2 linked regions of the Azospirillum brasilense genome follow. The protein of the gene in region 1 interacts with the protein of each later gene in a pairwise test. Links are inferred from orthologs where the notes say so. Each region holds a gene or a part of one and is shown on either strand. Other genes may lie near its edges. The genes, in order: tsaE and rlmB.

Region 1 (16,295 bases):
CGCGGTGGCGGATCACCGGGCTCGTTTCGGAAGCGACACCATCCTTGGCGCCGTCCAGCCCGAACACCGCGTCCACGGTCTGCAGCACGGTGGCGGTGGAGCGGAAAGAGATGTCCAGCGCCACCGCGTGCCAGTCGCGCTCGGCGGCCTTGGCGCGGGTCTGGAAATGGCGGCGCATCCGGGCGAATTCGGCGGGATCGGCGCGCTGGAAGCTGAAGATCGACTGCTTCTCGTCGCCCACGGCGAAGACGGTGCGCGTCGTCTCGCCCCCGTCCCGGGCGCTGAGGCCGGCGAAGAACTCCTCGGCGATGGAGCCGACGACCTGCCACTGCTCCGGGTTGGTGTCCTGGGCCTCGTCGATCAGGATGTGGTCCAACCCGCCGTCCAGCTTGAACAGCACCCAGGGCACGGCGGGGACGCCGTCCTTGCCGCGCAGCAGGGCGTTGGCCGACAGGATCAGGTCGTCATAGTCGAGCAGCGCCTTGGCCTTCTTCTTCGCCTCATAGGCGCTCAGAAGCGACTCGGCCAGGGTCAGCAGGGCGGTGGTGGAGGCGGCGACTCCGGCCGAGCGAACCCGTTTCATCAGCGAAACGAGCCGCTCCGCCTCACGCTCCAGAGCCGTCAGGGCAGCGGGGAAGGAGGTTGCCGGCTTCTTGGTGATCAGCGTCTTGCGCGCGCCGCCCTCCGCGGTCAGGAAATGGCGGACGTAGATCTGGAAGGCGCGCACGCGGTTTTCCGCGGCGTCGAGCCAGCTCTGGATGCCGACTCCGCGCTCCTCGTCGGTCTTGCTGCCGGTGGACAGAGCCCGGCAGGCGTCGCGCAGCCCCGGAACGTCGAAGGCGTGGTCGGCGCAGGCCTCGCGCAGGATGGCGGCCTCGGTGATGCCGGGCGGCACACCCAGGGCCTCGTGAACCGCGTCCACCGCGCCGTCCAGCCCGTGGAAGCTCTCGAACAGGCGCTGGATGCGCCCGCGCTCGCTGGCCAGCTCGGCCAGGATGTCGGCGAACTCCTCGGCGTTTAGCTCGGCGGTCAGACGGGCCATCGCCTTGCCGAGCGGGCTGTCGGGGGCGGCGCGCCCGGCGTGCAGCACCTCGTCCCGCGCCTCGGTCAGCAGGCCGGCGGCGGTGCGCTCGTCCATCACCTCGAAATGCGGGGCGAGTCCGGCCTCCAGCGGGAAGCGGCGCAGCAGCGACTGGCAGAAGGCGTGGATCGTCTGAATCTTCATGCCGCCCGGGCAATCCACCACCTGGGCGAACAGCCGGCGGGCGATGGTGCGCGTCTCCGCGCTCGGCCGCTCGCCGCAGAGGTCGGCGAGCCGGTCCTCCAGCCCCTCGTCGGGCAGGGTCGCCCAGATGCCCAGCGTGCGGTTGATGCGGATGGACATCTCCGCCGCCGCCGCCTTGGTGAAGGTCAGGCAGAGGATGCGCGCCGGCGCGGTGCCGGACAGCATCAGCCGCAGCACGCGGTCGGTCAGCACCTTCGTCTTGCCGGACCCGGCGGAGGCGCCCACCCACACCGACGACAGCGGGTCGGAGGCAAGCCGCTGCGCGACGTTGGGGTCCAGCGGAAGCTCGCGGACGGGGAAGTCGAGGACGGTCATGGGCGGGTCGTCATGTGTGAGGCGTTGCCCCCACCCTCCCCATGCTGCGCATGGGTCCCCTCCCTCCCCCGCTGGGCAGGGGAGGGCCTTGATTCCCTCCCCTGCGAAAGCGGGGGAGGGTTAGGGTGGGGGTTATGACGTGTACTCATCACCCCTCACCCCCATCGCCACCCGCCGACCATTCCTGCACCCGCGCGAGGTGGGCGTAGTCGGTGTAGCGCGGCGCCATGGCCGGGCGGGGGCAGGATCGGTAGGGGGTGGCGGGGTCGTCGAAATGGCGGATCAGCTCCTCCAGACCGGCGCGGGCCTCGGCGGCCAGAGTCGCCGGGTCGCCCTTCACCGCCTTCTCCTCGCCCGGCGGGTCGCCGCCGGACAGGCGCCAGAAGGCCAGCTCGGCCACCCGGTTCTTCGCAACCCCGGCGAAGCCGCCGGCCTCGGCCATGGCGGCCTCCAGCGGGAGCTGCGGGGCGAAGCCCAGCTCGATCTCGCGGGTCGAGGGCGGGGTGCCGGTCTTGTAGTCGATCAGGACCAGCCCCTCGCCGCCCGAATCGATGCGGTCGGCCTTGGCGGTCAGCAGGAAGGGGCCGGCGGGGCCGCTCAGCGCCAACTCGCCCGACACCTCGGTGGCGAGCGGCTTCAGGTTGCGGCGGCGGTCGCGCTCCAGCCCGATGAACCACTCGGCGATGCGCTCGAAGCGCGGCCACCAGAAGGCCCAGACATCGGGGTGGCTGTGCAGCAGCGGGCCGAAGGACTCGCGGCCCATCGCCAGCAGCCGGTGCAGCGCGTCGTCGGGCAGTTGGCCCGGATAGGCCTTCACGAAGGCGTCCAGGGCCGCGTGGATGAACTGGCCGCGGTCGGCGGCGCCGGGGTCGGCGGCGATGGGGTCGAGCTTGCGCAGGCGCAGCACATGCTCGGCGTAGATGGCGTAGGGGTCGCGCATCCACTTCTCGATCTTGGTGACCGACAGCTTGCGCGGGCGGGCGGACACGGGCGGGCGCGGCTCCGGCGGGGCGACGGGGCGCACGGCGTCCGGCTCGTCCAGACCGCGCGCCCAGGCCAGCCAGGGCTCGCCGGCCAGCTCGATCCGCCCGTCCAGACCCAGCGCGCGCAGCACCGTCTCCAGCCGCAGCAGCCAGCGCGACGGGACGGTGGGCGTGCCGTCCACCCGCTCCGCGCGGGTCAGCACGACCTCCTCGGCGCCGCAGGCGTGGGTGAAGTCGTGGGCGGACAGGCCGACCATGCGTTCCGGGCTGGGCAGGCCGAAGTCGCGGCGCATCGGGCGCGACATCCAGGGATCGGCGTCGGGGTCGGGCGGCCAGGTCCCCTCGTTCAGCCCGCCGAGGATCAGCAGATCGAAATGCTGGAGGCGCGCCTCCATGGGGCCGAGGATGTAGAGGCGCGGGTGCAGGCCGAAGCGCGGGCGCACCGGACGCATCGCCATCAGCGCGTCGAGCAGCGCCGGATAGTCCTTGCCGGGAACGGCGGGGAAACCGTCCGCCGCCTCCAGCAGCTCATGGACGAAGGTCGCCGCCTCCTCGCCGTCGTCCTGCCGCCAGAGGAATTCCGACCCCGGCGCGTCGGTGCGCGAGGCCAGCGCCTCCGCGAAGGCGACGTGCGCGCGGACGAGGTCGCTGAGCGGGGCCTCGCTGAACAGCGCTTCCATGAAGGGGGCGGCGAGCGTTTCCAGGTTCTCCAGCCAGCCGAGCAGGGCAGCCTGCTGGTCCGGGTGGTCGAAGCGGTCGGCGGCCTTCAGCGCGGCGATCAGCCCGGCGAAGCCCTCCGCCGGGCGGGGGCCGCGCAGCACGGTGCGCTCCAGCGCGCGGGCGGAGCGGCGGAACTCCGCCGGATCGTGCCCGCCAGCGGCCAGCGGGTGCTTGGCGAGCGCCAGCAGGGCCAGCGGGTGGGCGCGGCTGGCGGCCAGTTCGGCGGTCAGCCGCAGATAGGTGCCGACCGCGGTGTGGACCAGTGGCTGGCCCGCCGAGTCGTTGACCGCGATGCCCCAGCGGGTCAGCGCCATGGCGACCCGGCGCGCGAGGTTGCGGTCGGGCGAGACCAGCGCCGCCGTCTTGCCCGGCGTCTCCAGCGCGTGGCGCAGCAGAAGGGCGATGACCGACGCCTCCTCCTCCGCGGTCGGCGCGTCGATGCGGGTCAGCCCGTCCAGGGCCGCGGCGTCCAGCCCGTCCAGCTCCCGCCAGCTTTCCGTGGTGGCGGCGGGGCGCATGGCCTCGGCGAGCAGGCGGGCGCGGGCGGCCCGCGGCTCCTCCGCGTCGTTCCAGCGGCGGACGGCGGCGCGGCCAACCGACAGCCGGTCGAGCAGATGGGCGAGGCCGTGTTGCGGGTGCGCCTCGTCGGCGCGGATGGCGTCCCAGCTCGCCTCGTCGGCCTCCAGGTCCAGGCCGGGCAGAACGACGGCGCCCTGCGGCAGGGCGGCGACCACCGCCAGCAGGTCGGCGGAGGCCGGGATGGAGCCGGTGGAACCGGCGGCGATGACCAGCCCCTGCGGCGGCTCCGCCCGCCAGAGCGCGGCCTGGGTCTGAAGCACGAGGTTGCGGCGCTGCGCGGGATCGGTCAGGGCGCTGGCGCCGAGGATGGCCGGCCAGTGCTCCGTGACGATCTTCAGGAACTCCAGCGTCACCTGCCAGTGCTGGGCGTAATCCTCCGGCACCAGCGAGGCCAGCCGGTCGAAGGCGACGTTTTCCGTCCACACCGCGTCGATCAGCCGCCCCAGGTCGGCGCCCAGCCGCACCGCCTGCGCGGTGGTGGCCGACACGCCGGTCGCCTGGAAGATCAGCCGGGCCAGCATCATCTGGCGCTTCAGCCCGCTGATCGGGTCCGGCAGCTCCAGCGGCACGCCGGGCAGCTCCTCCGCCGAGGTCAGGCTGAGGGAGGCGGCGTCCAGCTCGCCCAGCGGGCTCATCCGCGGCAGCAGCATCGGCTGCCCGCCGGAGCGGCGCAGGAAGGCCTCGCGCAGCGAGCGGCAGGAGCGGCGCGTCGGCAGCAGGACGGTCACCCCGGCCAGCGCCAGCGGGTCGTTCCCCACACGGTCCAGGATGCCCGCGGCGAGCTGGTCCACGAAGGACACGCCGGTGGGAATCGAATAGACCTTGGGCTCAGCCCTGCCGCTCATGCCTGCCCCGGAAGCTGTATCGTCAGACGCTCGAGGATACTAGATGTGGGGCAATGAGACCACAAAGCGTCAAGGAATACAAAAATTCTCACAAAGGGCCGGCCGGGTGGCCGGTCAGGTGGTGACCACCGACACGTCGCTCATCGACAGCATCTCCTCCGTCTCGGCCAGAGCGTCGGGGGTGCCGATGTGGAACCACAGCCCGTCATGGGCGAGGCCGAAGAGGCGCCCGGCCTCCTGCGCGCGGTCCCAGACGCGGTTGGTGGAGAAGGCGCCGTCGGGGGTGTCCTGCCCGAACAGCTCCGGCTTCACGATCTGGACGCCGGCGTAGACGAAGGGGGCGATCTCCATCTCGCCGCGCCGGGTCAGCCGGCCCAGCGGGTCCATGTGGTAATCGCCGCGCCCCTCGTAGCCCACCGCCTTGGTGGTCGCCATCAGCAGGAGGAGCGCGTCCATCTCGTCCGGGTTCCAGTGGCGGGCCAGCCGCGCCAGCGTGGGGGAGGGGCCGTCGAGCCACAGGATGTCGGCGTTGACCACATAGACCGGGTCGGTACCGAGCAGCGGCAGCGCCTTCTTCACGCCGCCGCCGGTTTCCAGCAGCGTGTCCTCCGGCGACAGGGTGATGGCCGGGCTGGTCCGTCCCGCCAGATGGGCGGCGATCATTTCGCCCTTGTAATGGCTGTTCACCACGGCGGCGGTCACGCCGGCCTCTTCCAGCCGGTCGAGCGCGTGGTCGAGCATCGGCTTGCCCATCACCGGAATCAGGGGCTTCGGGCGCTCCAGGGTCAGCGGGCGCATCCGCAGGCCCAGCCCGGCGGCCATCACCATGGCCTTGGCGGGAACGGTGGTCACAGGCGACGTCTTGGTACGGGTCTTCTTCGAGACAGGCGACATAATCAATCCGGCTCCGGAACGACAAGCTCCGCGCGGGTACCCGGCGGCAGATGACGGGCAAACCAGTCGGCGACCGGGGCCAGTTCGGGCTTGGCGAGCTGGCCTTCCAGAAGCCGCCAGACGCGCGGCAGGTGAAGGAGATAGCCGCGTCGGCGCTGCAACGCCAGACGCACGAAGATGGCGACGATGCGGGTGTGCCGGATCGCGCCCAGCACCGCGTAGGAGCGGCGGAAGGCGTCCCAGTCCCGATCCGGGAAGGCCGCCCGGTAGCGGTCGAGCAGCACGCCCTCCAGCCCGGCGGGCAGGTCGCGGCGGGCGTCCTCCAGCAGCGACACCAGATCGTAGGCGACGGGGCCGAGCCCGGCGCTCTGGTAATCGATCAGCCCGGCCGCCCGCAGACCGGGCCGGGGCAGCCGCATCACGTTGTCCACATGGTAATCGCGCAGCAGCAGCGACTGCGGCCCGGCGCAGGCTCCCGGCACCACCGCGTTCCACGCCGCGTCGAAGTCGGACCGCGCCTTGTCGGACAGCGGTTTTCCGGTCGCCGCAGGCATGTAGACGTCGGCGAACAGCGCCACCTGCTGCGTGAACAGGGCCGCGTCGTAGAGCGGCAGATTCAGGCGGGCCGCCTCCTCCACCGGGAGGCGGCGGTGCAGCTCGATCAGAACGTCGGTCGCCAGTTCGTAGAGCGGGCGCGGCTCCTTCCCGGCGTTCAGCAGGCGGGTCAGGGTGCCGTCGCCGAAATCCTCCTGGATGGCCAGCCCCGCCTCGACCTCCGCCGCCAGGATGGCGGGAACGGAGAAGCCCAGCCGGTCCAGGGTGGCGCCGATGGCGATGAAGGGCACCAGATCCTCCGCCGGGACGGGGGTGTCGACCAGGATCAGCGTCCCGCCGTCCGGAGTCGTCAGCCGCTCGTAGCGGCGTGCCGAGGCGTCGCCGGCCAGCGGCTCGCGTTTGGCGCCCTCCAGCCCGTGGCGGGCGAGGAAGGCGGCGATCTGCGACGCGCGGTCGGTCACGGCCGCTCCATTCCGGTGAGGTCAAGGGTGTGCAAGCGCGATTCCCAGGCGCCGTGGCCGGTCAGGGTGGCGCGGCGCTCGGTCGGCCCGGCGAAGCTCATCGCGACGTCGAGGCGGTCGGCGGGCAGCAGCGGCCCCAGCCGGTCCGGCCATTCCACCAGCAGGACGGCCTCGGCGCGGGCCTCGTCCCAGCCCAGTTCGGTCACCTCGTCGGGGCCGGACAGGCGGTAGAGGTCGAAATGCCAGACCGGACCGATGTCGGTGTCGTAGGTCTGGACCAGCGTGAAGGTGGGGGACGGCACCTCGGCGTCCTCCTCCGTCACGGCGCGGATCAGGGCGCGGCACAGGGCGGACTTGCCGGCGCCCAGGTCGCCGCGCAGGGCCACGAGGTCGCCGGGCGCCAGCGCCGCGGCCAAGCGGCGGGCCAGCGCGGCGGTCGCCTCCTCGCTCGGCAGCGCAACGGCGCGCGTGTTCGGGGTGGAATTGGTCTGGATCATGTCACGGGATGCGGTCAAATCAACGGCGGCAATCAACGTCGCGAGGCGGCCTTGCGCGGCACCGGGCCGGGGGAGGAGGAGGGACCGGGCGCGGGCTCCGCCGCTTCGATGCGGCCCTCCACCAGACGCGGGGGCTTCTTGAAGTTCATGGTGATCATCAGCGTCAGGGCGCCGTTGATCAGGTACAGCATCTTGTCGGACTCGACGGGCAGGGGGATCTTGCGCCCCATGCAGTAGGACACCAGCGCCGCCGCGACCTCGGACTCGTGCAGGGTCATCGTCCGGTCGTCGCCCTCGTCCCCGGTGACCTGGATCAGCGTCTCCACCCCGCCGCCGCCGGGCTGGCCGGGGCGGTAGGTGACCTTGCCGACCGTGCCGCTGGGCAGCGGCTCCTTCATCCGGCGGCGGCGGTCGAGCACGGCCTTCACCACCTCCTGGTCGGTGAACACGAGGCAGCGCAGCTCCTTCATCGCCAGTCCTTCATTGCGGCCGCTCCGGCACGGGGAAAACGCGCAAATCCTACCCCACCGCGACCGCGCGCCCCGAAGGAAATCGGCGGGACTGCACCCATTTTGCGCGCGCCGTTCGCCCTCCCCGTGCAGGGCGGGGTTGACCGGGCGCGCGAAACCGGACAATTGAAGGCGTCATCGTTCCCCCCGTTTGCACAAGGCAGCGCGTCCCATGTCGCACACCGTCCATCGCACCGACGTCGTCATCGTCGGCGCCGGCCCCGTCGGTCTCTTCGCCGTGTTCGAATGCGGCATGCTGAAGATGCGATGCCATGTGGTGGACGCGCTGGACATGGTGGGCGGGCAGTGCACCGCGCTGTACCCGGAAAAGCCGATCTACGACATCCCGGCCCACCCGGCCATCGAGGCCGCCGACCTGATCGACCGGCTGGCGGAGCAGGCCGCCCCCTTCAACCCGACCTATCATCTGGGCCAGCAGGTCGAGAAGCTGACCCGGACGGAGGAAGGGCGCTGGCTGGTGGAGACCAGCATCGGCACCCGCATCGACACCCAGGCGGTGATCATCGCCGCCGGCTGCGGCGCCTTCGGCCCCAACCGCCCGCCGCTGGACGGGCTGGAGCAGTATGAGGGCACGTCGGTCTTCTACATGGTCCGCCGCAAGCAGGATTTCGCCGGCAAGCGCGTGGTGATCGCCGGCGGCGGCGATTCCGCCGTGGACTGGACGCTGTCGCTGGCCGACGTGGCGGAGAAGGTCTACGTCGTCCACCGTCGGCCCAAGTTCCGCGCCGCCCCGGAAAGCGTCGCCCGCATGGACGCGCTGGTCCGCGAGGGCAAGGTTGAGATGGTGGTGCCCTACCAGCTCTCCGGTCTGGTGGGCGAGAACGGCCAGCTCTCCGCCGTGCGCGTCGCCACGCTGGACGGCGAGGAGAAGGACCTGCCGGCCGACGCGCTGCTCGCCTTCTTCGGCCTGTCGATGAATCTGGGGCCGATCGCCGAGTGGGGCCTGAACCTGGAGCGCAGCCACATCGGCGTCAGCCTGCCCGGCTGCGCCACCAGCGCCCCCGGCGTCTACGCCATCGGCGACATCGCCACCTACCCCGGCAAGCTGAAGCTGATCCTCTGCGGCTTTTCCGAGGCGGCGCAGGCGGCCCACGCCATCCACCCGCTGGTCCATCCGGGCGAGGCGCTGCACTTCGAATATTCGACCTCCAAGGGCGTTCCCGGCGCCGAGTAAGAACGGAAACGGGCCGCCGGGGAACCGGCGGCCCGCTCCGTCAACGGCTGACGGGAGGCAGGACAGGGTGACATTTGAAGTCCCCTCTCCCCTCCGGGGAGAGGGTTAGGGTGAGGGGGTTGTGCTTTTGCCGGACCTGCCGCCAAGCACAACCCCCTCACCGGCCCTCCGGGCCACCCTCTCCCCAGGGGGGAGAGGGTTATAGAGGCCGAATGCGACAGCCCTGGAGGCAGGGAGATCAGCCGCCGCGGGGGCCCTTGTCGGGACCCGGGCCGGGGCCATGGCCGGGGCCGTGATGGCGCGGGCCGGGACCGCCCATGCCGGCGCCCATCATCCCGTGACCGGCGCGGTCGAGGAAGCGGTCGGCCTGCTTCTGCTGGTCCGGGGTGAGCTGGGCGTAGAGGTCGGTCGCCGCCGGGCGCACCTGCTGGAGCTGGGCGAGGCGGGCCGACATCATGGCCTCCATCCGCTCAAGCCGGGCCGGCGCCGCGGCGGGCATCGGCTGGTCCTTGTACTTGGCGCAGAGGTCCTGGGTGGGCTTCTGGCTCGCCTTCGCGGCGTCGGCGAACTTGGTCCAGGCGGCGCGCTGCTGGTCGGTGATGTTCAGCTTCTTCTCGGCGTAGGCCAGCATGCCGGCCAGCCGGGCGTCCTGATCCTCGCACATCCGGGAGAAATGCCGGCCGCCGTCCGGACCGGGGCCAGGGCCGGCGCCGGGACCCGGCTGCTGCTGGGCGAAGACCGGCACGGCGAGGCCGAGGCCGAGAACCAGCGCGGCGGTGGTCATCATAGCGCGTTTCATGGGGATGCTCCTTGTTATCGACGGGGTCTTGCGTTCCCGATGACCCCGATGATGGGCCGGCAACGTATCCGGTTGATGTCCGGCCTTCCGTGAATTGGTAACGCTGTGTAACAGCCGGCCTCCCCGTAACGTGGCGTTACACATTTCTTCTTCACCCCGGCGCCCGCGCGTCGGATCATGCGTTCCATGGACCGCACACCTCACCTGCTGGTGGTCGACGACGACCGCGAAATCCGCACCCTCCTGTCGCAGTTCCTGACGCGGCACGGCTTCCGCGTGACCGGGGCCAAGGACGGGGTGGAGATGATGCGCACGCTGGACACCGCGCGCGTGGACCTGATCGTGCTCGACCTGATGATGCCGGGGGAGGACGGGCTGAGCCTGTGCCGCCGCCTGCGCGCCACGCCCGAGACGGCGCAGACGCCGGTCATCATGCTGACCGCGATGGGCGAGGAGACGGACCGCATCGTCGGGCTGGAGATGGGGGCCGACGACTATCTGGCGAAGCCCTTCAGCCCGCGCGAGCTTCTGGCCCGCGTCAAGGCCGTGCTGCGCCGCGCCTCCGGCCCGCCGGTGGCCGGCGGTGCGGTGGGCAAGACGCTGGGCTTCGAGGGCTGGACGCTCGACCTCGCCAAGCGCGAGCTGCGCTCGCCCGACGGGGTGCTGGTGCAGCTCTCCGCCGGGGAGTACGACCTGCTGGTCGCCTTCGTGGAGCATCCGCAGCGGGTGCTGACCCGCGACCAGCTGCTCGATCTGGCGCGCGGCCGCTCGGCGGTGCCCTTCGACCGCTCCATCGACGTGCAGGTCAGCCGGCTGCGCCGCAAGATCGAGCCCGACCCCGCCGACCCCACCATGATCAAGACGGTGCGCGGCGGCGGCTATCTGTTCACCCCGGCGGTGACGGGGGCCTGAGATGGAGACTGCTCGCAAGAGCCGCCTGCTGGTGGCCCGGCGCTGGCTGCCGGACAGCATCGCCTCGCGGCTGGTGCTGACCGTGGTTCTGGCGCTGCTGCTGACCCAGGCGGTCAGCGCGCTGGTCTATCTGACCGACCGTCCCCCGGGGCCGCCGGCCCACAGCATGCGCGTTCTCGTCCAGCGCGTGACGGCCATCGTCCAGCTCGTGGAGAGCACCCCGCCGCAGGAGCGGCGGCGGCTGGTCAAGGCGATCGACGACCCGGTGCTGCGGGTGGACTGGAATCCCGAGACGCCGCGCTTCGCCAACCAGCGCGAGGGCTTTCCCTTCGACCGGCTGCGCCGCGCCATCCGCGGCGAGCTGGACGATCCCGACCGCGCCGTGGTGGTCGAGGTCCGGCGGGAGCGTCCCATGCCCGGCCCCTTTCCGGTGGACGAGCACCGCTGGGGCGCCGACGTCCGGCTGTCGGTGGGGCTGAAGGATGGGTCCTGGCTGACCTTTGTCGGCGGCGACCCGCTGGAGGGGCCGTTCCGGCTGCTGCGCTTCGCGCTGTGGATGGCCGGCATCGTCGGGGCGGTGGCTCTGGTCTCGGTCTGGACGGCGCGCCGCATGACCGCCCCCATCGCGCGCTTCGCCGACGCGGCGGAGCGGTTGGGCGTGGACGGCGAGGCGCCGCCCCTGCCGGAGGCCGGCCCCCAGGAGCTGCGCGCCGCCACCCGCGCCTTCAACCGGATGCAGGCGCGTCTGGCCCGCTTCGTCGCCGACCGCACCCAGATGCTGGCGGCGATGAGCCACGACCTGCGCACGCCGCTGACCCGCCTGCGCCTACGCGCCGAGCTGGTCGAGGACCCGGAGATGCAGCGCAAGATGCTCGCCGACCTCGACGAGATGGCGGCGATGATCAACGCCACGCTCGCCTTCGCCCGCGACGACGCCAACCACGAGCCACGCGGCCCGCTCGACCTCGCCGACCTGTTGCAGAGCCTGTGCGACGACCGCGTGGACGCCGGGCACGCGGCGGCCTACGAGGGGCCGGCGCACGCGACGGTGGACGGGCGCCCGGTGGCCCTGCGCCGCGCCTTCGCCAACCTGATGGACAACGCCATCGCCTATGGCGGCGGCTTCACCGTGCGGCTGCGGCCCGCGGACGGGGAGTTGCGGGTGGAGATCGAGGACGGCGGTCCCGGCATCCCGGAGGCCGAGTTCGAGAAGGTCTTCGCCCCCTTCTACCGGCTGGAGCGCTCGCGCTCGCGCGACACCGGCGGGGTGGGGCTGGGTCTGGCCACCGCCCGCACGGTGGTGCGCGGCCACGGCGGCGACATCGCGCTGTCCAACCGTCCGGAAGGCGGCCTGCGGGTGACGGTGACCCTGCCGCGGTGAGCTTTATGGACCTGGCATAGGCATCAATTTTGGTAGCTCAGCCCCCACCCCGGCCCTCCCCCGCTGCGCAGGGGAGGGAGATTTCTGCGAAGCGGCGGCAGTCCCCTCCCCTGCGCAGCGGGGGAGGGTTAGGGTGGGGGCAACGGTGGCATCCGTTGGACCCGGGAATGCACCGCAACATCGGCGGCGCATTGGCGGTTATCGGTGCAGGATCGCCTTCACCGGAGGTTGCCGCCGTGCCGCAGATCGACCGCACCCCCTCGCCCGTGGACAGCCGCCCCCATGTCGTGATCGTCGGCGCGGGATTCGGCGGTCTGGCCTGCGCGGAAGCCCTGGGCGGGACGAACATCCGCGTCACCATCATCGACCGGAACAACTATCACCTGTTCGTGCCGCTGCTCTATCAGGTGGCGACCGCCGCCCTGTCGCCCGCCGACATCGCCGAGCCGATCCGCCGCATCGTCAGCCGCCACCCCAACGTCGACGTGGTGATGGGCGAGGTGACCGGCGTCGACCGCGCCGCCAAGCGGGTGGAGCTGGCCGACGGCAGCTTCGTCCCCTACGACCGGCTGGTGCTGGCCACCGGCTCCTCCTACAGCTATTTCGGGCACGACGACTGGGCGGAGATCGCCCCCGGCCTGAAGACCATCGAGAACGCCCGGCGGATCCGCGCCCGGCTGCTGATGAATTTCGAGCAGGCGGAGATGTGCGAGGATCCGGCCCGGCAGAAGGCGCTGATGACCACCATCGTGGTCGGCGGCGGCCCCACCGGGGTGGAGATGGCCGGGGCGGTGGCCGAACTGACCCGCTTCACGCTGGCCCGCGACTTCCGCCGCATCGACCCGCGCACCGCCCGCGTCCTGCTGGTCGAGGCCGGGCCGCGCATCCTGTCCACCTTCCCGGACGACCTCGGCCAATACGCCCGCCGCAAGCTGGAGGAGCTGGGCGTCGTCGTGCTGACCGGGCAGGCGGTGGAGAGCATCACGCCGGAGGGCGCCACGGTCGGCGGGCGCTTCATCCCGGCGGGAGCCATCGTGTGGGGCGCCGGGGTCAAGGCGTCGCCCGCCGGGTCCTGGCTGGGGGTGGAGACCGACCGCAGCGGGCGCATCCCGGTCGGTGCCGACATGGCGGTGCCGGGCGTGCCCGACGTCTACGCGCTGGGCGACACGGCGGCGCTGGCCGGCGACGACGGCAAGCCGCTGCCCGGTCTGGCCCAGGTCGCCAAGCAGCAGGGCGAGCATCTCGGCGGCGGGCTGGAGGCCAGCCTGCTGCGCGGTCAGCCGCTGGAGCCCTTCCGCTTCCGCAACCGCGGCAACACCGCCATCGTCGGGCGCAGCGCCGCCGTCTTCGATTTCGGGACGCGCAAGCTGAAGGGCTGGTTCGCCTGGGTGCTGTGGGCGATCATCCACGTCTATCTGCTGGTGAACTTCCACAAGCGGGTGCTGGTCACCATGCAGTGGCTGTGGCGCTGGGCCACCTACCAGCGCGGCGCGCGGCTGATCACCACCGACCGTCCGGTCGCGGCGGCGGAGTCCGTCACCTCGCCGCATGGCGGCAGCGCCGAGCCCTTCCGGGACGCGAGGCGCGGCCAGGGCTGAGGAAGCAGATCAGGAGGCTTTGGCTCAGGAGGCGGGCGGAAGCGGCAGGACGCAGCGGAAGCGGGTGCCGTGGCCCGGCCACTCCTCGACCTCCAGCCGCCCGCCGTGCAGCTCCATGACGTTGCGGACCAGCGACAGGCCGAGCGCCGCCGCGCCCCGCGGGTCGTTGCGGTCGTAGCGCGAGGGCATGGCGGCCTCGCCCGGCCCGGTGCCGCACCCCACGGTCAGCACGAGGGAGTCGGCGCTCCGCTCCCCGGACAGCAGGATGCGGCGGTCCGCCGGCGGGTGGCGGATGGCCCCGACGACCAGGGTGAACAGCGCCTGCTTGAGCCGCCGCTCGTCGCCCTCCACCTCGCCCAGCGACGAGGGGGCGGTGAGGTCGAGGCGCAGCCCTTCGCGCCGCGCCCATTCGCGGGTCAACTCGCCCACCGTCTCCAGCAGGTCGGGCACGTCCACGGCGCCGCGGTCCAGCGTGGTCACCCCGGCCCCCAGGCTGGTCATGTCGACCACGTCATCGATCAGCTCCAGCAGCCGCTCGCCCGCGTTCAGCACGCCCTTCACATACTCGATCTGGCGCGGGTTCAGCTCCCCGAAATACTGGTTCGCCAGCACCTCGGCGAAGCCGATGATGCCGTTCAGCGGGTTGCGCAGATGGTGCGAGACGTTGGCGATGAACTCGCTCTTCAACTGGTCGGCGGCCTCCAGCGCGGCGTTGGAGGCGCGCAGCGCCTGCTCCAGCCGGGCGCTGTCGGTGACGTCGAGATAGCTGTTCAGCACCGCCCCGTCGGGCAGCGGCAGGGTGGAGAACTCCACCACCGACCCATCGGCCCGTTCCAGCCGGCCCGAGCGCACGGCGCGTTCCAGCGTCGCGCCGATCATCTCGTCCTTCAGACTGTCCCAGTCGCCGCCGTTCTCCAGGAAAGGCCGCATCCGCTCGAACAGGCTGGAGATGTGCGGCTCGCCCAGAAGGTCCTCATCGTCGAGGTCCCAGACGCGGGCGAAGGCCGGGTTGGACAGCTTCAGCCGGCCATCGCCGCCGAACACCGCGATGCCCTCGGCCAGATTGTCCAGCGTCTCCTGCTGCACGGCGATCAGCGTGTTGTAGGAGGACTCCAGGGCCAGCGTGTTGGTCACGTCCTCCAGGATCTGCATCAGCCCGCCCAGCGGGTGGGGGGCGGCGAGGCTGCGCAGGGTCGTGCCGTCCGGCAGGTGCATCAGCTCCTCGACCGGCTCCAGCAGGCGGGTGTAGCGGCTCAGCCGCTCGCGCTTGTAGCTCTGGTAGTCGGCGTATTCGGGCAGGCGGCGGCGGGTGCGCAGCTCCTCCAGGATCTCGCCGTGGGTCGGCTGGCTGCGCAGCCAGGACTCCTCCAGGTCCCACAGCCGGGCGTAGGCCTGGTTGAAGAAGGTCAGCCGCGTGTCGGCGCCGAAGATGGCGATCGCCGCGCCCAGCCGCTCCAGCACCTCGCCGTGGGCGGCGAGGTGGCGGCTCAGCTCGCCGCGCATCTCCTCGACCGCCGTGACGTCCAGCGCGTAGCCGACGACCAGCGTGCCGCCGCCGTCCGGGGCGGGCAGGGGGGCCTCGGTGACCTCCAGCAGGCGCCGCTCGGCGCCGATGACGGCGGAGACCCGCTCCGACTGGGCGACCCCGCTGTCCAGCGCCCGCTGCGCCAGGGCGCGCCCGGCGCCGTCCGCGGCCAGTTCCCGGCCGCTGTCCAAAACCGCGGCGGGGTCGGAATCCACGGCGCGGGCGTAGGCGCGGTTGCACCAGGACAGCGTCTGTCCGGCGCCGCGCAGCCACACCGGCAGCGGCAGGGCGTCCACCGCCGCGCGCAGCTCGGCCAGCGCCGATTCGGCATCGCGCTGCCCGCGGGCCAGCCCCTCCTGTTCGGCGCAGCGGTCGGTGATGTCCTCCAGCCAGACCACGTCCTGGTGTCCGGTGGCGCCGGTGCCCGTGCCAGCCCCGGCCCCGGTGGACGGCCCGGCCGCCCGCCGCCCGCTCAGCAGCAGGCGCCGCCCGCTGCGGGTCGTCGCCTCGATCCGGAAGTCCCCGCCCGTGGTGCGCAGGCGGCGGACGGCTTCGGCGACCCGGGGGGCGTCGGCGTCCGCGAAGGCGTTCGCGATGTCCTGTCCCGGAACCGCGCCGAGCAGCTTGGCGCAGCCCGGCGCCGCGCTGGCGCCGCCACCGGCGTCCCAGGCGCACCAGGGGTGGGGGGAGGCGGCCAGCAGGGCCTCCAGGCGCGCCACGTCGGCCGCCAGCCGGTCGCTGCGGCGGCGCTCCTTGCCGGTCCAGAACAGCCCGCCGAAGCCGGCGGCGCCGAGGACGCCGGCAAAGCCCAGCATGGCGGGCGAGCCGGAGGGCCCGGCCATCAGGCCGACTCCCACCGCCAGCCCCAGCGCGGCAAAGGCGTATGATCGGGTCAGGACGCTCACGCGGGTGAGACTAGTCCACGCCTCCCGGCGGAGCAAGGCGGGCCGGCGGTGGTGCCACTTTCGGGGTGGTGCGGCCCTTTCGACCGGCTAGACCGCTTCCCCGACCCGCAGGGCGCGGATCGCCGCTTCGACCGCCGGATAGGCGGCGCGCACCGCCGTCAGGGCGTACGCCGCCCCGTCCCGGTCGCCATGGTGGGCGGCGAGTTCCAGGGCGGAGGCGCTGCGGCCCAACTCCCCGGCCCCCGCCGTGCGGGCGGCCCCGGCCAGCGTGTGGGCGGCGCCGCGAAGAGCCTCCAGGTCGCCACGGTCCAGGGCGGCGGCGGCCTCGTCCAGCAGC
Region 2 (14,439 bases), 610 kb from region 1 along the record:
TTGCCATGTCACAACCTCCAGATACGACGCCTCGATACGCTGTCCGGCGTCGCGGGGCTTTGCGGTGCGGCTATGGCGGGCCTTCCGCAGCAGAAAGGAGCACGTGACTTTTAATCACGTGCCCCGGGAAAACTGTTGGTCTCAGACCTTCTCGACCTGGGTGTATTCCAGTTCGACCGGCGTGGAGCGGCCGAAGATCGACACCGCCACCTTGAGGCGGGCCTTCTCCTCGTCGACTTCCTCGACGATGCCGTTGAAGGAGGTGAAGGGGCCGTCGCTCACACGAACCTGCTCGCCCACCTCGAAGGTGATCGAGGGCTTGGGGCGCTCAAAGCCTTCCTGCACCTGATGGATGATCCGCTCGGCCTCACGCTGGCTGATCGGCTGCGGCTTGCCGCCGCCGCCAAGGAACCCGGTGACCTTTGGCGTGTTCTTCACGAGATGCCAGGACTCGTCCGTCAAATCCATCTTGATGAGGACGTAGCCGGGGAAGAACTTCCGCTCGGTGTTGATCTTGGAACCCCGGCGCACCTCGACCACTTCCTCGGTCGGCACCAGGATTTCTTCGAACTTGTCTTCCAGACCCTTCTGGGCCGCCTTCTCGCGGATGGCCTGGGAGACCTTCTTCTCGAAGCCCGAATAGACGTGAACGACGTACCAGCGCGCGGCCATGGCGATCAGGCTCCCAGCCCAAGGATCATACGGACGGCGAAGGCCAGCACCTGATCCACGACGAGGAAGAACAGCGAAGCCAGCACCACCATGACGAACACCATGGCGGTCGTCACGCCGGTTTCCTTGCGGGTCGGCCAGGTGACCTTGGCCACCTCGCGGCGGACGTCGCGCGCGAATTCTGCGGGGTTCACTTTAGCCATCGTAGACCGTGCGGGCTCCGGTGCGACGTGTAGGGCGCGGTCAGCGGCCCGTTCTGGTTCGGTACGGCGTGGCAGGAGTGGAGGGGCTCGAACCCCCAGCCCCCGGTTTTGGAGACCGGTGCTCTACCAATTGAGCTACACTCCTATCGCCGCAGGCTCTACCCCCGGCGGGGAGCGGAGCTTATAGCGCATAGCCGCGTGGCTTGCTAGCCTTTTTATCGGCCGGCATGCCGAAAACGACAGGGATCAATCCCGCCGCCGAACCATGGGGAACGACGGCGGGATCGACACCTTTAACTTACTTGATGATCGAGGCGACGACGCCGGCGCCGACCGTACGGCCACCCTCGCGGATGGCGAAGCGCAGGCCCTCGTCCATGGCGATCGGAGCGATCAGCTCGACTTCCATGGAGATGTTGTCGCCCGGCATCACCATCTCGGTGCCTTCCGGCAGCTTCACCATGCCCGTCACGTCGGTCGTGCGGAAGTAGAACTGCGGACGGTAGTTGGTGAAGAACGGCGTGTGACGGCCACCCTCTTCCTTCGTCAGGATGTAGGCCTCGGCCTTGAAGGTGGTGTGCGGCGTGATGCTGCCCGGCTTGGCCAGAACCTGGCCGCGCTCGACGTCCTCACGCTTCGTGCCGCGCAGCAGCGCGCCGATGTTGTCGCCAGCCTCACCCGAGTCGAGCAGCTTGCGGAACATCTCCACACCGGTCACCGTGGTCTTGACCGTGGTCTTCAGACCGACGATCTCGACTTCCTCGCCGACCTTGACGATGCCGCGCTCGACGCGGCCGGTCACCACCGTGCCGCGGCCCGAGATCGAGAACACGTCCTCGATCGGCATCAGGAACGGACGGTCCTTCGGACGCTCCGGCTGCGGGATGTACTGGTCGACCTCGGCCATCAGCTTGAGGATCGCGTCACGGCCGATCTCCGGCGAACGGTCCTCCAGAGCGCACAGCGCCGAGCCCTTGACGATCGGAATGTCGTCGCCCGGGAACTGGTAGGAGGACAGCAGCTCGCGCACCTCCATCTCGACCAGCTCGAGCAGCTCCGGATCGTCGACCATGTCGACCTTGTTCATGAACACCACCAGCGCCGGCACGCCGACCTGGCGGGCCAGCAGGATGTGCTCGCGGGTCTGCGGCATCGGGCCGTCGGCGGCCGACACGACCAGGATCGCGCCGTCCATCTGCGCGGCGCCCGTGATCATGTTCTTCACGTAGTCGGCGTGGCCCGGGCAATCGACGTGGGCATAGTGGCGGTTGGTCGTCTCGTACTCGACGTGGGCGGTCGAGATCGTGATGCCGCGCGCCTTCTCTTCCGGCGCCTTGTCGATCTGGTCGTAGGCGGTGAAGGTCGCGCCGCCGCTCTCGGCCAGCACCTTCGTGATCGCCGCCGTCAGCGACGTCTTGCCGTGGTCGACGTGGCCGATCGTGCCAATGTTGCAGTGCGGCTTGTTCCGCTCAAACTTTGCCTTCGCCATCGCTTTGGTCTTTCGTTCCCGACGTTCCGGACGCACACAATGGCCCGGCCGAGACCGACATTTCCCTTAGCGCGGGGGGATTGGAGCGGGTGAGGGGAATCGAACCCCCGTCGTAAGCTTGGAAGGCTTCTGCTCTACCATTGAGCTACACCCGCCTGCCATGCCCCGCCCGGCGCTATCGACCGGGAACTGCGATCACGGACAAGCCGTGGAATGTAGTGGTGGAAGGGGCTGGATTCGAACCAGCGTACGCGTACGCGGGCAGATTTACAGTCTGCTGCCTTTAACCACTCGGCCACCCTTCCTCAGGCCCGCTGCGGGACATGCCCGCCGCGGAGTTCGGCACTATGAGAATTTTTCAGGCCTTGTCAACACGTCTGAAGCAGTCCAAACCAGAAAACTGTGAATAACCGCGGCGGGCTTAGGCCTGCCCCCTCCAGCCGGACACCATGACCCGTTCGAAGAAGCCATCCGCGCCCCACGGCCAGCCCCCTGCCCCGGCCAAGAGTCACTCCCCGTCCCACCGCGAGTCGCGCGGCGACCGCCCCTCCGGGCGCGGCGCGCAGGGCGTCCTGCTCTACGGCCTGCACCCGGTGTCGGCCGCGTGGCTGAACCCGGAGCGGCGCATCCACCGCCTGATCGCGACCGAGGCGGGCCGCGCCGCGCTGGAGCCGGTGCTGGCCCAGGCCAAGGCCCGTGGGCTGCAGCGGCCGAGCCTGATGCCGGCCGACCGCAACGACCTGGACCGCATGTTGCCGCCGGGTGCCGTGCATCAGGGCGTGGCGGTCGACGTCGCCCCGCTGGAGGAGGTCGGGATCGAGGACGTCTGCGCCGAGGCCGATTCGGACCCGTCGGCGCTCATCGTCGTCCTCGACCAGGTGACCGACCCGCACAATGTCGGCGCGGTGCTGCGCTCCGCCTCGGCCTTCGGGGCCAAGGCGGTGGTGGTGACGGCGCGCAACGCGCCGGAGACCACCGGCGTCCTCGCCAAGAGCGCCTCGGGTGCGCTGGAGTCGGTGCCGCTGGTGCGCGTGACCAACCTCGCCCGCGCGCTGGCCGACCTCCAGCAGGCCGGCTTCTGGACCGTCGGTCTCGCCGAGTCGGGGAAGGGCACGCTCGCCCAATGCAACCTGACCGGCCGCACCGCTCTGGTGCTGGGGGCGGAGGGCGCCGGACTGCGCCGCCTGACCATGGAGCGCTGCGACGTCATCGCCCGCCTGCCGACTCAGGGGCCGGTCGGCAGCCTGAACGTGTCCAACGCCGCCGCCGTTGCCCTCTACGAGGTCGCCCGGCTGCGCTGAGGCGTCGCCGTTCGCGCCGCTCAGGTGAGGCTTGCCGCGGACCGCGCGGGACGCTAGTGTAAGCGCCCGCCGCGGTCTGGCCGGGCGGCGCGCCGGTTTAGCTCAGTTGGTAGAGCAGCGGTTTTGTAAACCGAAGGTCGCGGGTTCGAGCCCTGCAACCGGCACCACCTCCCCCCCCGGCAGACCGACGCCCGGCCCCGCCCATGACGCACGCTCTCCACGGCGGCTCCCTCATCCCGACCGGCTCCGGCGTCATCGACGCCGAGCATGGCGCCATTCTCGATCTGCTTTCGGCGATGACCGCGGGGGGTCCGTTCGGGCTGGCGGAGTTGACCGCGCTGCGTCACGCGGTGGCCGGGCATTTCGCCACGGAAACGGCGGAGATGGCCGTCCTGGCCACCGATCGTCGTGAGCGGCACGAGCAGGCCCACCGCAGCTACTTTGCCAGCATCGACGCACTGATCGCGACCGCCGAGCGCGGCGGTCCGCTGAACGACGATGACGCGAATCGGTTGATGCTTTGGTTCATCGTCCATTCCAACACCGCCGACACCGAGCTGGTGGAGGCCGCCCGGCGCGCCAACGACGAGCCGCCCATGATCTCCATGGACGACTGGCTCGACAGCCTGGACGAAGCGGACCGGGACGCCCTGCGTTCCTGAAACGGCCGCCTCGCCCCATTCGGGGGGAACCGCAGCCGGGAGCGTCGGTTGGGAGGAGGGACGATCCCGTCCCGCAACCGATCCAGGTTTCCCCCATGGAAAAGCCCGATACCCCCAACGCCGGGGCGCAGCGCCTGCGCGACGCCATCGACAAGGGGCTGACCGGCGATAAGATACCCGCCTCCGACCCCGCTGCGGCCCCGCTGGGCACCGATGACGAGGCCGCCGGCACCCGACCGCCTCCCGCCGCCAGCGATCATGATCACGCCCCTCCCGAGGCCCGCGCGCCCTCGGGCCACTCCAAGGGCGCCGACGCCTTCCGCAAAGGCGATCTTCCCTACGGCGAGGGCACCCGCGACGATGGATGACCGCCGCGGCGGGTCGGACGTCCGCGCAAAAAATGTCCCTCTTCCGGGTGGGAAGAGGGACATCGTCATGGCGTCGAATGCTGGCGGGGCGACCGCCCCAGTTTTCCGAAACAAATGGGCCGTTTGATGGACCGTCCGGCGAGTGTTCGGAACCGGTCGCCGATCAGAAATAGCGCTCCGGCACGCGCAGCACGTCGTCGGGCATCACCGGGGTGGTGATCGGGGCGCGGCGCAGTTCCTTCTTGGGATCGGCCCCGCGCGTGATCAGGACGTAGTCCTCCTTGGCGCGGTAGGTGTAGCCGCCGGCCATCGCCACCGCGGACAGGGCGGTCATGCCGTTGACATACTGGTACTGGCCGGGGTTGCGGACCTCGCCCAGGATGAAGAAGGGCCGGTGGTTCAGCACCTCGACGCTGACCTTGGCGTCGCGGACATAGCCCTGCGACAGGCGCTTGGCGATGTCGGTCTCCAACTCGCGCGGGGTATGGCCGCGGGCCGTCACCTCGCCGATCAGCGGCATGGCGACCTTGCCCGAACCGTCGACGCGGAACTCGCCGGAGAGCTGCTCCTCGCCAAAGACGATGACGCGCAGCGCGTCGCCGGCCCCCAGGCGGTAGTCCGTCATCTGGGCGACGCCCGGCGGTTCGAGAGGGGCATCCTGGCCACCGGCGCAGCCGACCATCGCGGCGGCGACCACGGTCATTCCGAGCGCGCGGAACACGTTACGTCGATTCATCCCTTACCCTTCCATGGCTCGTGAGGACATCGGGTCCAGCCGCCCGCGGATGGAGCGGCCGAACCCTGAGCGGTCACGGAGGGAGACTAGCAACTCGCACGCGCTTGGGAAAAAGTGGAGAGGAAGTAACGCCAACGGAGGAAAAGGATTCGCGTCACCGTATAGGCGGAAATGCAAAAGGGGCGCCCATCGGAAGATGAGCGCCCCTCTGTGCATGCTTCAGACGAACTGATTACATCTGAGCGCCAACGCGCAGATAGACCAGGTTGTCGGAATAATCGAAGCCACTGAGGTTCGAGTTACGCTTTTCGTAAGTATAACCGCCATTCACGAAGACATAGCGGCTGAGCTGGTAGCTGGCACCGGCCCCCAGCGTGTAGACGTCGTCGGTGCGGTCCACACCGTTGAAGTCGTCCTGGCGCCACTGGACGCGGGCGTTCAGCAGCAGGGTGCGCAGAAGCTCGTGATCCACGCCGACGGCGGCGACGGTGCGGTTGTAGCTCGACGCGATCTGGCTGCCGCGGGCGTAGGTCGATTCGCGGACCTGACGGCTGAGCGAGCCGGTGACCGAGGTGAGCTGGGTCACCGACCAGTTCAGGCGGCCGCCCACGGCCAGACCGCCGAAATCCTTCAGCGTCGGGTCGTCGTACGTCCGGCTCAGATAGCCGGCATAGATCTCGCCGTTGATGAGGCCGGTGAGGTCGGTGGACAGGCCGCCGACGACCTCGTAGCCGTCCGAGTCGCGGTTGACGCCGCCGAAATCCGGAGTCAGCCGGTAGCGGGTCCAGTTGTAGGAGCCCTGGACGAAGGCCTCGTAACCCTGGATGAACTCGTAGCCGGCGCGGGCGGTGCCCGTGTAGCTCCAGCGGTCGCGATCCTCCTGCGACTCCGTCCGCCCGCTGGTCAGTTCGGCGTCCTGGTAGGAGGTGTACTGGGCCCCGCCGGTCAGGCGGACGCGCAGGCGGTTGAAGCGCTGGTTGAACGAAGCCTCGCCGCCGTGGGTGAAGTAGTTCACCGGCTCCGCGAAGCGCGGCACCACGGTGCCGGTGCCAAGCGACACGTCGAAGTTCGGGTCGGACCGTCCCTCGTGGTCGCGGCGGCTGAACAGCAGGCCGCTGACCGAGCTGTCACGGGTGATGTCGTAGCGGCCGTCCACCTGCGCCCGGTAATCGGCGTAGTTCTCCGACGAGTAGTCGAAGAAGCGGCCGATGTTGCCGGAGGCCGAGAAGTTCAGGGCGTGGTTGTTGAAATCCGAACGCACGTCGACGCGCGGCTGGGTGACCCAGATGAAGTCGTCGCGGGTGTCGTTCTCGGTCGCGAAGACGTTGCTTTCATAGGTCAGGCCGGTCTCGATGCGCGGCAGGATACGGAACGATCCGGCGCGGATGCCGAGCTGTTCGACCTCCGGACGGCGGCGCTCCAGCACGGTTTCACCGGGCTGCAGTTCCTGGGCGCCCACCGGCGTGGCCGCGGGCAGCGCCGTCAGCACGGTGGGCGCGAGCGCGAGGGCGAGGAAGGACAGGGAGCTGGGCTTCATGGGTCACCGCGCAAGGCTGAAATCAGTGGCTCGTATCGGGCGGCCGAATGGCCTCGGAATGTGCATTCGCCGCTCCGGCAGAAGCGGACAGTCGCTGCAAAGACAACTCATGGCGTGATGTCCGTGCAACAGTGAAGCCGTTCAACCGTGGTTTTTGCCCGCCCCTGTGTTGTTGGCGCAACAAGACTTGCGTCAGACGGGCGCTCTATTGCCATACGCCCGCATCATTAGAGCTAAGGTCATACGACCACGAAGGACGCGCACGCGCCGGCCTGGGAACCAGCCATCGGCGGCGTCCGTTCATGCAAAGGCGGTCCGGAGCCGCGCCAACCCGAACCATGAGGACGCGCCGAGCATGACCAAGCCCCTGACCACTCCCCCGCCGCCCAAATCGCCGCGCCACCCGGGTGACGATGTCGTGATGCCGCCCTACACACCGGGGAGTGTTCCGCCGCCCGATGGCGACCTGCCGAAGTCCGACCGCGAAAGGACTCCGCCACCGAACACTTACCCGCCGAAGCAAAACCCATAATCGAAATACGGACAACCCTCTGGTACGACCAAAACACACCCGCATATGCAGATTGCGGCCTAGTCCCCCAGCAAGATTCTTGAAACCCGCGACTCATCTTCGTTCGCGAGTGCTTTTCAATGCAAATAGTGACGGGGTCTAGACTGTGGCTCTATGCCGCAGCAGCGAGCGTTGCCTATTGCGACTTCCACCCCTAGGCTTCAAAGCGAAGCCTGCTGCATTTGGCGCAATCCCGGGAACACTCCCCGGGCTCGGTGCCGAACCTGTCGCACGGTGTTCCGCCGACACCCGCCGCAACCGGAAACGGTCCGGCTCCGCAACGCTCGTGTGCGCCCATGGATCAGATCGCCCATCCTCCGACCGACGATTACCTGCTGACCGGGCAGGCGCACTACCGCCTTCGCCGGGCCCATCAGCGCGCGTCCTCCATCTTCATGGACATGATCGGCGACTCCCAGCTCACCCCCACCCAATGGGGCGCCCTGGTCACGCTGCGGACCGAGGGGTCGCTGTCGCAGAACCAGCTCGGCCGGCTGACCTTCATGGACCCGGCGACCACCCAGGGGGTGATCCTGCGCCTTGTCGAGCGCAAGCTGGTGGAGCGCCAGCCGGACCCGCAGGACCGGCGGCGCACCAGCGTCAGCCTGACCCGCGCCGGCCAGTCGCTGGTCAGCACCCTGCTGGAGAACGCCACCCGGGCGCATCACCGCACCCTGGACCCGCTGACCCCGGAGGAGCAGGCGACCTTCCTCCTGCTTCTCTCCCGCCTGATGTGAGGCCGGCGGCATCGGCCCGCGGAAAACCCGGTTGGTGCGGCGCAACGGAACGGTGACTTTTGCGGTGGGTTTGCTATGAACGCAGACACTGCGTTCACGCTGCCGTTCCATGCGTTCGGGCAGCCGCCAACCGCGCCGGGATACCGCCGACCATGAACCGCCGCCATCTCCTGCTTGCGCCGGGCGCTGCCGCCCTCGCCACCGCCCTTTGGATCGCCGCGCCGTCGGTGTCCCACGCCCAATCCGCCCCGGCCCCATCGGACGGACGGCCGATTCGCGTCGGCGAGATCAACAGCTACACCGGCCTGCCGGCCTTCACCATCCCCTACCGCCAGGGCTGGCAGCTCGCGGTGGAGGAGGTGAACGCGGCCGGCGGCCTGCTCGGCGGGCGCAAGCTGGAGGTCGTCTCCCGCGACGACGCCGGCAAGCCGGACGACGCCGTGCGCGTCGCGCAGGAGCTGCTGTCGAACGAGAAGGTCGAGCTGCTGGCCGGCACCTACTTCTCCCACGTCGGGCTGGCCGTGGCGGACTTCGCCGCGCGCAACAAGGTGCCCTTCGTGGCGGCGGAGCCGCTGACCGACGCCATCACCTGGACCAAGGGCAACCGCTACACCTTCCGCCTGCGCCCCAGCACCTACATGCAGGCGGCCATGCTGGTGGAGGAGGCGGCGAAGCTGCCCGCCAAGCGCTGGGCCACCGTCGCTCCCAACTACGAATACGGCCAATCGGCGGTGCAGTGGTTCCGCCAGCTCCTGTCGGAGAAGCGTCCGGACGTCGAGTTCGTCGCCGAGCAGTGGCCGGCCCAGGGCAAGCTGGAGGCCGGGCCGACCGTGCAGGCGCTGGCCGCGGCCAAGCCCGACGCCATCTTCAACGTCACCTTCGGCGCCGATCTCGCCAAGTTCGTGCGCGAGGGCGAGGGCCGCGGCCTGTTCCGCAACCGCACCGTCGTCAGCCTGTTGACCGGCGAGCCGGAATATCTCGACCCGATGAAGGACGAGGCGCCGGAGGGCTGGATCGTCACCGGCTACCCGCAGGAGCAGATCGACACGCCCGAGCACAAGGCCTTCCGCGAGGCCTATGCGAAGCGCTTCAACGAGCCGCCGCGCCAGGGCTCGGTCGTCGGCTACGCCACCTTCAAGGCCATCGCCGCCGCCGTGGAGAAGGCCGGCTCCACCGATGCGGAGAAGGTGGTGGACGCGCTGTCCGGCTTGGCCCTGTCCAGCCCCTTCGGCCCGATCACCTTCCGCGCGCTCGACCATCAGGCGACGATGGGCGCCTATGTCGGCAAGACCACGGTGAAGGGCGGCCAGGGCGCGATGACCGGCTGGCGCTACGCCGACGGCGCGGACTATCTGCCGTCCGACGAGGCCGTTCGCAAGATGCGCCCGGAGTAAGGGGCTGAGGAGGGCCGCGTTTGCCCCCACCCTTCCCGCGGCGGTGCCGCGGGCCCCTTCCCTCCCCCGCCTTCGGCAAGGGAGGGAGTTTTTATCCCCTCCCCTGCGTAGCGGGGGAGGGTCAGGGAGGGGGCAACCGGTCGCCCCCCGCAGACTGCCGAAAAGAGCCGATGTCCTTCTACCTCGTGCAATTCCTCAGCGGCCTCGCCACCGCGGCGACGCTGTTCCTGGTGTCGTCCGGGCTGACCATCGTGTTCGGCGTGACGCGGATCGTGAATTTCGCGCACGGCTCCTTCTACATGCTGGGCGCCTATCTCGGCTGGACGCTGGTGGAGCGCTGGGGGACCACGCCGCTGGGCTTCTGGGGCGCGGTGGCCGCGGCCTCGCTGGTGGTCGGGCTGCTCGGCGCGCTGATGGAGGTCGGGCTGCTGCGCCGCCTCTACCGCTCGCCCGAGCTGTTCCAGCTGCTCGCCACCTTCGGCGTCGTGCTGGTGGTGCAGGACGCCGCCTCCTGGATCTGGGGGTCGGAGGATCTGCTGGGCCGGCGGGCGCCGGGGCTGCGCGGCTCCGTGGACATTCTGGACCAGCCCTTCCCGCTCTACGACCTTGTGCTGATCGGGCTGGGGCCGCTGGTGCTGGGCCTGCTCTGGCTGCTGTTCAACCGCACGCGCTGGGGCACGCTGGTCCGCGCGGCGACTCAAGACCGCGACATGGCCTCGGCGCTCGGCGTCGATCCGGCGCGGCTGTTCACCGGGGTGCTGTTCCTGGGATCGGCGCTGGCCGGGCTCGGCGGCGCCCTTCAGGTCCCGCGCGAGGCGGTGAACCTGCACATGGACATGGTGATCGTGGTCGAGGCCTTCGTCGTCGTCGTGGTCGGCGGCATGGGCAGCCTGACCGGCGCCTTCGTCGCCTCGCTGCTGATCGGGCAGTTGCAGGCCTTCGGCATCCTGGTCTTTCCCCAGATCACGCTGGTCCTGGTCTTCCTGTTCATGGCGGTGGTGCTGGTCATCCGCCCCTACGGCCTGCTCGGCCGGGCGGAGGACGCGCCGCCGACCGCCGCCAGCCCCGGCCCGCCGCTGATCGCCGCGGCCGGCGCGGCGCGCTGGGCGCCCGCCCTGCTGCTCGCCCTGCTGGCCGCGGTGCCTCTGGTCGCCGGCGACTACGCGCTGATCGTGCTGACCGAGGTGGTGATCCTGGCGCTGCTGGCGGCCAGCCTGCATCTGCTGATCGGGCTGGGCGGCCTCGTCTCCTTCGGGCACGCCGCCTATTTCGGGCTCGGCGCCTACGGCGCGGCGCTGCTGGTCAAGCATCTGGCCGTGCCGATGCCGCTGGCGCTGGCCGCCGCGCCGCTGGTCGCCGGGCTGGGGGCGCTGGCCGCCGGCTGGTTCTGCGTGCGGCGGTCGGGGCTGTATTTCGCCATGCTCACCCTGGCCTTCGCGCAGATCGTCTGGTCGGTGACCTTCCAGTGGTACGGCGTCACCGGCGGCGACAACGGCATCCTCGGCGTCTGGCCGCCGGAGTGGGCGGCGGGCAAGGCGGCCTATTATTGGCTGACCCTGGCGCTGGCCGGCGGCGCGCTGCTGCTGCTGCGCCGCGCCGCCTTCGCGCCCTTCGGCTACACGTTGCGCGCCGGGCGCGATTCCGCGCTGCGCGCCGAATCGGTGGGCATCGACGTGCGCCGGCACCAGTGGCTGAGCTTCGCCCTGGCCGGCTCCGCCGCCGGTCTGGCCGGCGGGCTCTACGCCTTCGCCAAGGGCAGCGTCTTCCCCACGCTGATGGCCGTGCCGGTGTCGGTGGACGCGCTGGTCATGGTGCTGATGGGCGGCATCCAGACGCTGAGCGGCCCGGTTGTGGGGGCGGCGCTGTTCCACCTGCTGGAGACCGAGGCGATGAGCCGGACCGACTGGTGGCGGCTGGTCCTGGGCGCCGTCATCCTGGTGCTGGTCCTCGCCTTCCCCAAGGGCGTCGCCGGCTTCGCCCGCGACCTGTGGACCCGCGGGAGGGAGTCATGAGCCGCCTCGCCGTCGAGAACCTTCAGCGCGCCTTCGGCGGCGTGCAGGCCGTGCGCGGCGTGTCCTTCGCGCTGGACGCCGGGGAGGTGCTGGCGCTGATCGGGCCGAACGGCGCCGGCAAGACGACCTGCTTCAACCTGCTCAACGGCCAGCTCCGGCCCGACGCGGGCACGGTGCGGCTGGACGGGGTGGACATCGTCGGCCTGCCGCCGCGCCGCATCTGGCGGATGGGCGTCGGCCGCACCTTTCAGATCACCGCCACCTTCGCCTCGATGACGGTGCGCGAGAACGTGCAGATGGTCCTGCTGTCCGTCCACAGGCGGTTGTTCGGGCTGTGGACCCCGGCCGCCGCCGGGTTCCGCGACGAGGCGATGGCCCTGCTGGAGCGCGTCGGCATGGGCGCCCAGGCGGAGCGGCCCTGCGGCGTGCTGGCCTACGGCGACCTCAAGCGCGTGGAACTCGCCATGGCGCTGGCCGGTGATCCGAAGATCCTTCTGATGGACGAACCCACCGCCGGCATGGCCCCGGGCGAGCGGCAGGAGCTGATGGCCCTGACCTCCTCCCTCGTCCGCGAGCGCGGCCTCGCCGTTCTGTTCACGGAGCATGACATGGACGTCGTGTTCGGCCACGCCACCCGCATCATCGTGCTCGACCGCGGCCAGCTGATCGCCGAGGGCACGCCCGACGCCGTGCGCGCCGACCCGCGCGTGCAAGCCGTCTATCTGGGAGGTGCCGCATGACCGGCCGGCCGCTGCTGAGCGTCCGCGGGCTCCAGGCCTGGTACGGGCGCGCCCACATCCTGACCGGCGTCGATCTGGCGGTGGGCCGGGGCGAGGTCGTCGCCCTGATGGGCCGCAACGGCGCCGGCAAGACCACGACGATGAAGGCGGTCATGGGGCTGCTCGACCGGCGCGCCGGGTCGGTCGCCTTCGACGGGCGCGACGTCTCCGCCCTGCCGCCGCACCGCATCGCGCGGCTCGGCCTCGGCTATGTGCCGGAGGACCGCCGCGTCTTCACCGACCTGACGGTGGAGGAAAACCTGGAGGTCGGCCGCCAACCGCCCCGCGACGGCGCGCCCCACTGGACGCCCGACCGTCTCTATGCCCTCTTCCCCAACCTCGCCGAGATGCGGGGCCGCCGCGGCGGGCGGATGAGCGGCGGGGAACAGCAGATGCTGACGCTGGCCCGCACGCTGATGGGCAACCCGTCGCTCCTGCTGCTCGACGAACCGTCGGAGGGGCTGGCCCCGCGCATCGTGCAGCAGATGGCCGACGCCCTGCGCGCCCTGAAGGCCGAGGGGCTGTCGATCCTGGTGTCGGAACAGAATCTTGCTTTCGCCGCCGCGGTCGCCGACCGGGCGAGCGTCATCGAAAAGGGGCAGATCCGCTTCGAAGGCCCGATGCGGACTCTGCTGGAGGACGAGGCGGTGCGCCGGGCCTATCTGGCGGTGTGAGGCTGGCGGTGTGAGGCTGGCGGTGTGAGGCTGGCGGTGCGAGGACGGATCACACCAGCATGTCGAGAATGCGCTTTGTATTGTCCTGCGCGGCCTGCATGACCTTGACGTTGGCGGCGAAGTCGGTCTGAGCCGAAGACAGGCTGACCACCACCGCCGGATCAAGGTTGCCGGCGGCGAGCTGTGCCCCCGCCTCGTCGGCGCGGGACTGGGCGCCCTGAAGCCCCGCCAGGGCGGAGGCCTGGGCGTCGGGCAGGGACGGCATCCGCGGTGCGCCGGGCGCGCCGATGTCCATGATGGGACCTCTCGATTGATCGGTGACCACCCTACCCCTTTTTCGGCGGAAAAGCGACGGGGTGCGGCGGGTCGGCTTAGCCCTCCGCCAGCCAGACGGCCAAGCGGTCGAGAAAGGCGCCGGCCTCCGCCGGGTCCTTCAGGCTCCAGCCGGCGGCGCTGGGAGCCGGCGGGTCCATGACGCGGATGCCAACACCCTCCCTCCCCTCGCCCCGCCCCTCGCCCCGCTCCGCCAGGGCGCGGAATGCGTCCTCGTCCGTCTCGTCGTCGCCGAGGTAGAGCGGCAGCGTCTCCGGTCCCGCCAGATCCAGGGTGTCGAGCAGCGACAGCACCGCCTTGCCCTTGTCCCACGGGACGTTGGGCCGCAGCTCGTGGATCTCCTTGCCGCCGGTGACGCGCAGCGTCGGGAAGGCCGCCGCGACGTCCCGCACCGCGTCGCCCACCGCCGCCTTGCGGTCCGGGGCGACCCGCCGGGTGTGAATGGCGATGGCGAAGCGCTTGCGCTCGACCAGCGCGCCCTCGACGCCGTGCAGGCGCCGCAGCAGGTCACCCTCCGCCGCATCGAGGTCGCCCAGATACTCCACGCCGATCTGGGTGCGCAGGCCGGGGCCGCGGATGTCGAAGCCGTGGCTGCCGGCGTAGATCAGGTCGTCGATCCCGACATGGCGGGCCACATCCTCCAAGTCGCGCCCGCTGACCACCGCCACCGGGCACAACCCGGCCAGCCGCCGGATCACCGCGCGCACGGACTCGTCGAGGATGGCCAGATCGGGCCGCTCCACGATCGGGGTCAGGGTCCCGTCATAGTCGAGGAAGACGGCGGGCCGCCGGTCGCCCAGCATCGTCGCGAAGGCGTCGAACCGGACGAGCGCCGATGGCTTGCCTTCAGTGGAAGCGGGGGACGGCTGGTCGGTCACGGGCGGCTCTCCTTCGTTGTCTCAGGCATCGTCGGTGGGCGCTGTCGCGCCGGCGCACGATCGAAACAACGGGAAAAGCGCGCCATCAGGTCC

The links.
Region 2: the proteins of tsaE (region 1) and rlmB interact in binary tests that used the Escherichia coli proteins (3 or more experiments, as listed by UniProt). The link is inferred for Azospirillum brasilense from one-to-one orthologs.

Annotation. Positions count from the first base shown.
Region 1 is NZ_CP032345.1:1,384,457-1,400,751, reverse strand. What follows is about bases 5,385-8,211. They hold tsaE (tRNA (adenosine(37)-N6)-threonylcarbamoyltransferase complex ATPase subunit type 1 TsaE), read right to left. Parts: upstream 7,135-8,211; coding sequence 6,634-7,134; downstream 5,385-6,633. Other genes in these bases: D3869_RS06800 (NAD(P)/FAD-dependent oxidoreductase), read left to right, coding at 7,816-8,211; D3869_RS06805 (hypothetical protein), read right to left, coding at 7,167-7,604; D3869_RS06815 (aminoglycoside phosphotransferase family protein), read right to left, coding at 5,624-6,637; D3869_RS06820 (nucleotidyltransferase family protein), read right to left, coding at 5,385-5,621. In the rest of the region: double-strand break repair helicase AddA, read right to left, coding at 1-1,600; double-strand break repair protein AddB, read right to left, coding at 1,749-4,727; more of D3869_RS06820, read right to left, coding at 4,842-5,384; more of D3869_RS06800, read left to right, coding at 8,212-8,838; D3869_RS06795 (Spy/CpxP family protein refolding chaperone), read right to left, coding at 9,077-9,637; D3869_RS06790 (response regulator), read left to right, coding at 9,824-10,549; D3869_RS06785 (ATP-binding protein), read left to right, coding at 10,551-11,930; D3869_RS06775 (NAD(P)/FAD-dependent oxidoreductase), read left to right, coding at 12,167-13,528; D3869_RS06770 (sensor histidine kinase), read right to left, coding at 13,553-15,958; D3869_RS34405 (ATP-binding protein), read right to left, coding at 16,046-16,295. UniProt on the Escherichia coli protein: Required for the formation of a threonylcarbamoyl group on adenosine at position 37 (t(6)A37) in tRNAs that read codons beginning with adenine.
Region 2 is NZ_CP032345.1:784,083-798,521, forward strand. The notes cover bases 1,838-4,739. They hold rlmB (23S rRNA (guanosine(2251)-2'-O)-methyltransferase RlmB), read left to right. Parts: upstream 1,838-2,813; coding sequence 2,814-3,665; downstream 3,666-4,739. Other genes in these bases: tuf (elongation factor Tu), read right to left, coding at 1,838-2,364; D3869_RS03985 (hypothetical protein), read left to right, coding at 3,869-4,327; D3869_RS03990 (hypothetical protein), read left to right, coding at 4,423-4,695. Outside these bases: rplK (50S ribosomal protein L11), read right to left, coding at 1-7; transcription termination/antitermination protein NusG, read right to left, coding at 142-672; preprotein translocase subunit SecE, read right to left, coding at 678-875; more of tuf, read right to left, coding at 1,174-1,837; D3869_RS03995 (polysaccharide biosynthesis/export family protein), read right to left, coding at 4,859-5,431; D3869_RS04000 (outer membrane beta-barrel protein), read right to left, coding at 5,664-6,968; D3869_RS04005 (MarR family winged helix-turn-helix transcriptional regulator), read left to right, coding at 7,836-8,276; D3869_RS04010 (ABC transporter substrate-binding protein), read left to right, coding at 8,429-9,670; D3869_RS04015 (ABC transporter permease), read left to right, coding at 9,841-11,682; D3869_RS04020 (ABC transporter ATP-binding protein), read left to right, coding at 11,679-12,422; D3869_RS04025 (ABC transporter ATP-binding protein), read left to right, coding at 12,419-13,135; D3869_RS04030 (hypothetical protein), read right to left, coding at 13,185-13,430; otsB (trehalose-phosphatase), read right to left, coding at 13,507-14,346. UniProt on the Escherichia coli protein: Specifically methylates the ribose of guanosine 2251 in 23S rRNA.